Regions from separate parts of the Clostridioides sp. LIBA-6622 genome, predicted to be linked through region 1. Evidence: riboswitches for the same ligand, from Rfam matches in the RefSeq annotation. Region 1 holds a riboswitch; the other holds the start of a gene.
What was found. Region 1 has a riboswitch for glycine ahead of ACTG47_RS12560 (GrdX family protein). Riboswitches for the same ligand answer to the same signal wherever they lie in the genome.

Region 1 (2,481 bases):
GAGCTTGGATATATTAGAATGATGAGAAGTGACTATAGGGAGGAGATGATAGAAAATGTTAGAAAACAAGTATTAAAATATATTGTTCCAATGGCTAATGAGCTTTATGAAAAACAAGCTAAAAGACTTAGTCTAGAGAACTTAAGTTACATAGATGAAGACATGGAGTTTTTGACAGGGAATGCAAGTTTAAAAGGAGATTCAAAATACATAATTCAGAATGGGCAAAGGATGTATAGTGAACTCTCAAAAGAAACAGAGGAATTTTTTAATTTTATGCTAGAAAATGAACTTATGGATTTAGAAACAAAGAAAGGAAAAGGAGCTGGGGGTTATTGTACTTACATACCAGATTATAAGTCACCATTTATTTTTTCTAATTTTAATCAAACTTATGATGACATAGATGTATTAACACATGAAGCAGGACATGCGTTCCAGTTATACATGTCTAGATGGATTGATATGCCAGAGATTAATTTTCCCACACTTGATAGTTGTGAAATTCATTCAATGAGTATGGAATTTATAACATGGCCATGGATGAACTTGTTTTTTAAAGAAGATACAGATAAATATAAATTTACTCACTTGTCGACAGCAGTCAAATTTATACCTTATGGAATAATTGTTGATGAGTTTCAGCATTATGTTTATAAAAATCCCAACGAGGATAAGGAAAAAAGAAAAGAAAAATGGAGATATTTAGAGAAAAAATATTTACCTCATAGAAGTTATGATAATAATTCTTTTTTAGAGAGAGGTTGTTGGTGGTTTAAGCAAGGTCATATATTTAAAAATCCGTTTTATTACATAGACTATGTACTAGCTCAAATTTGTGCATTACAATTTTGGAAAAAAATGATTCGAGATAGAGATATAGGATGGCAAGATTATATAAATATTTGTAAAGTTGGAGGAACAAAATCATTTTTAGATATTGTAAGTATGGGGAATTTATATTCACCATTTGATAATGACTGTATTAAGTCTATAATAGGCGATGTTAAATCCTGGTTTGATGAAGTAAATGATAGCAAATTATAAACAATTATGAGAATTTTATTGTGTAAAAGTGAAAAATTAAAAAATATATAAAAATTAAAGGTTTGATACGAAAATAGTTATACTTTTAATCGATTTGATAAAATAAACCAAAAAAGATTTGTGCTTAAAAAAAAAAGAAAATACAGGAAATATGCAATATCAACATTTGGAAAAAAAAGTAAAAATGTATACAAAATACATATAAAAAAACTATTGCAAATTTTATAGAATGTTTATATACTTAAGTCAACAGAGATAGAAAAAAGCTATTTATAGAAAACAAAGGATAAATTGCTTAATTTTCAATTTTCTGATAACTTAATAATCCGGATGAAGAGTATGGGAGACTGCTTTATAAAAAAGCGACCGAAGGGACAAATTTAATCCTATTTACCCAAAAGATTAGATGAAATTCTCAGGTAAAAATGACTGTACTTGGACGGGGCTCTGAAAATGATTTTAACAGGGAAGACAAATTGGGAGATTTGTTTTTCCTGTTTTTTATTTATCAAGTAATAAATAAAAGATTGAAAGAGAGTAAAAAAATGATAATAATTACAAATAATCCGAAAGTAAGAGAAGAAGTTCAAGAAAGAGAAGTTTTGTTTAAAGACACAACTTATATTGGAATCTTAGAAGCAAGTAGAGATTTGATACATGAAGGATATGAACTTTTATCTCATCCACTCTATGGGAGTGTAAAACCAAATGAAACACCTTATAGAACTGTTATACTAAAAAGAGGAAATCGTTTGGATATAAACTCTTTAACCTTAATTGAAGAAGCAATCATCACTGCAAGTAAATTTCAGAATAATAAAAAGACTCCAAACTGGACAGAAAGTGTTCAAGATGACTTTAGAGTAATTGATTATGATATATTTTATAATACAATACAAAGAATGCAGTATGAATAAAAAAACTTGTTAAAAAGTTATTAAAGAAGCCTAAATATTAAATCTAATTTAATATTAAATAAAATGAGAAATATAATTAGGGAGGATAAGTCAAAATGGAAAATGTGTATGACTTAGTAATAATTGGTTCAGGACCAGCAGGACTTGCAGCAGGGCTTTATGGAGCAAGAGCAAAGTTGAATACTCTAATCCTAGAAAAAGACAAGACTGGTGGGCAAATTGTAATAACACATGAAATTGCAAATTATCCAGGGTCAGTTCCAAATGCAACGGGACCAAGTCTAATAGCTAGAATGGTTGAACAATGCAAAGAGTTTGGAGCAGAAATTCTAAGAGATAACATTGTAGATACTGAACTAGATGGAGATATAAAAGTTTTAAAAGGACAAAAAGCAGAATATAGAGCTAAAGCAGTAATAATAGGAACAGGAGTAACTCCAAGAAAAATTGGTTGCCCAGGGGAAAAAGAACTTACTGGTAAAGGTGTTTCATATTGTGCAACTTGTGATGCAGACTT
Region 2 (2,481 bases), 900 kb from region 1:
AAAATAATTCATCAACTGAATTTAACCCTACTACCTTTAACATCTTTGATTTATCTTCATTTGTAGCAGGTATATATGAAAATTTATTTTCTTCATTCGATATAGTAGTATCTTTTTTATATTGCTTTTTATAAAAAGGTTTCTTAACTACCATGGCAGGAACAACTTTTTTTCTGATTGCTATACCTATTTCATTTCCTGATTTTGCATATTCAGAATCTATAATTCCCATACCTAAAATCTTTCCTGTTGTTGGAGATGCACATCCTGTTGTTACAAAACCTACTGTTTTGTCACCAATCTTTATATCATATCCATTTCTAGGCATCCCTTTACCTTGCATTTCAAATCCTATTAATTTTCTTTTTGCTCCATTTTCTTTTTCTTCTGATAAGATTGTTTTTCCAATAAAATCTTCTTTATTTGTTTTTACAAAAATGGATAATCCTCCTTCAATTGGAGATATATGTTCATTTATTTCATGACCATATAGAGGGAGAGCTGCTTCAAATCTCAAAGTATCTCTACAACCTAGACCAGCAGGACATATGTCCTCTCCTCCAACCTTTAAAACTTCATTCCAAATTATTTCTGTATGTTCACTTTTACAATATATCTCAAATCCATCTTCTCCAGTATATCCTGTTCTTGAAACTAAACAAATTAAACCACATATTTTTACTGATGGAATTGATTTATAAAATTTTATTGATTTTAAATCTATGTCTGTAATTTTTTGAAGAATTTCTTCTGCCTTAGGCCCTTGAACTGCTAATTGGCTAACTTTATTAGAAACATTTTGTATGTCTACATTGTATCTTTTACTTTGCTTTATTATCCATGCTACATCTTTATCTATATTACCTGCATTTATTACTAATAAATAATCTTCTTCACCAAATTTATATATTAATAAATCGTCGACTACTCCACCATTTTCATAACACATAGGTGTATATATAATGTCATTTATCTTTAATGTGCTTATATCATTTGTAACTAAATTCTGTATAAATTTTTCTGAATCTACTCCTTTTATTTGTACCTCTCCCATATGAGATACATCAAAGATACCTGCACTTTTTCTAACCATTTCATGCTCTTTATTTATTCCTTCATATTCTAAAGGCATCTCCCAACCAGCAAATTCAACAAGTTTTGCTCCAAGCTCTTTGTGTATATTATACAAAGGTACTCTTTTCAATTCATTCATATATAACCCTCCCCATAAATTTAGACCCACTATATTTAAGTAATTTTGATATTATGTCATATACTTTTTCATAAAAAAAAGATATATCAGCATAGAAAATAATCCTAGCCTATATATCCCTGTTTGTATACCTGAAAGATTTAATAATTTAATATTATTTTGCTTCTTCGGTGACTTATAGTGTACTAACCTAAGTCTCTCCAGAGTCCCATCAATTAGCGATATCTTTGCCTGAAAGTTTCTCTAAGAATTGGCATTTTCTTAAATTTCTTCTTCGGCGCCTTTTTATATAAAGGTCTCTCTCGCTAATCTCATTTGGAAATATTTATTTTCATTTTTATTGTATGAATATTTCGATTAAATGTCAACACATTATATTTATTTTTTTTTATGTATTAATTTTTTTGTTAAGTTTTTATTATCAATTATACTACTTTTATAATATTAACTTTTATACGTATATGTTATATATTAATGTAAAATAATATATTTATTTAATTTATTATTAGCATGTCATATAAAACACTAAAAGTAAAGTTATATTGTAATTTACTATATTATGTTAAAGATATATTTATACATACAATAGAATCGTTTGCAACTTTATCTTTGTGAAAAATAAGATTTTTTCTCATTAACAAATTTATATTTATACACACTTTTAAACAGCAAAAAAGCATTAAATATGCTTTCAGGTTATCGACATGGGACTGTCAATATCCTTTTTCAACTAGTTATGTTATAATACAAATAACATTTATTCAGATAATGTGAATGATAGTGTAATATAAAATACAGGAGGAATTTTAATGCTGGCAACGCATATATATTTTAACGGAAATTGTAAGGAGGCGATAGAGTTATATAAGAACACTCTATATGCTGATGTTAAAACACTCATTGAAGATTCCAATTCAAATCTTGTTGTTCATGCAGAACTGACAATTCATGATGAATTGCTCATACTAAATGATTTTGGCAATAGTGATGGAGTTTCAAGGTCTGGAGGATATCAGTTATGCCTCCAATTTGATAACGAAGATGAGCTAAAAAGAGCTTATTCAAACATGGAGTTTGAAAGTATTACAATTAACCCAATACAATCCACAGATTACAGTCCATGCACTGTAAGATTTGAAGATAGATTTGGTGTAAGGTGGGCATTTTGGGTATAGACAATTGTATATTACATGTATCTTCTAATTTGAAAACACTCAATGTGCTTTTATATTTGATTTATTTATCAAAAAATAAAAACGGGATAGCCC

Region 2: it holds a riboswitch for glycine, as region 1 does, so the genes downstream of both, gcvPA (aminomethyl-transferring glycine dehydrogenase subunit GcvPA) here and ACTG47_RS12560 (GrdX family protein) in region 1, are expected to answer to the same signal.

What each region holds. Positions count from the first base shown of each region.
Region 1 covers NZ_CP196998.1:2,658,542-2,661,022, reverse strand. The annotation lists gene ACTG47_RS12565 (M3 family oligoendopeptidase) at 1-1,047, shown strand, start outside; glycine riboswitch at 1,378-1,489, shown strand; gene ACTG47_RS12560 (GrdX family protein) at 1,593-1,964, shown strand; gene trxB (thioredoxin-disulfide reductase) at 2,060-2,481, shown strand, end outside.
Region 2 covers NZ_CP196998.1:1,754,813-1,757,293, reverse strand. The annotation lists gene gcvPA (aminomethyl-transferring glycine dehydrogenase subunit GcvPA) at 1-1,213, opposite strand, end outside; glycine riboswitch at 1,423-1,528, opposite strand; gene ACTG47_RS08350 (VOC family protein) at 2,023-2,388, shown strand.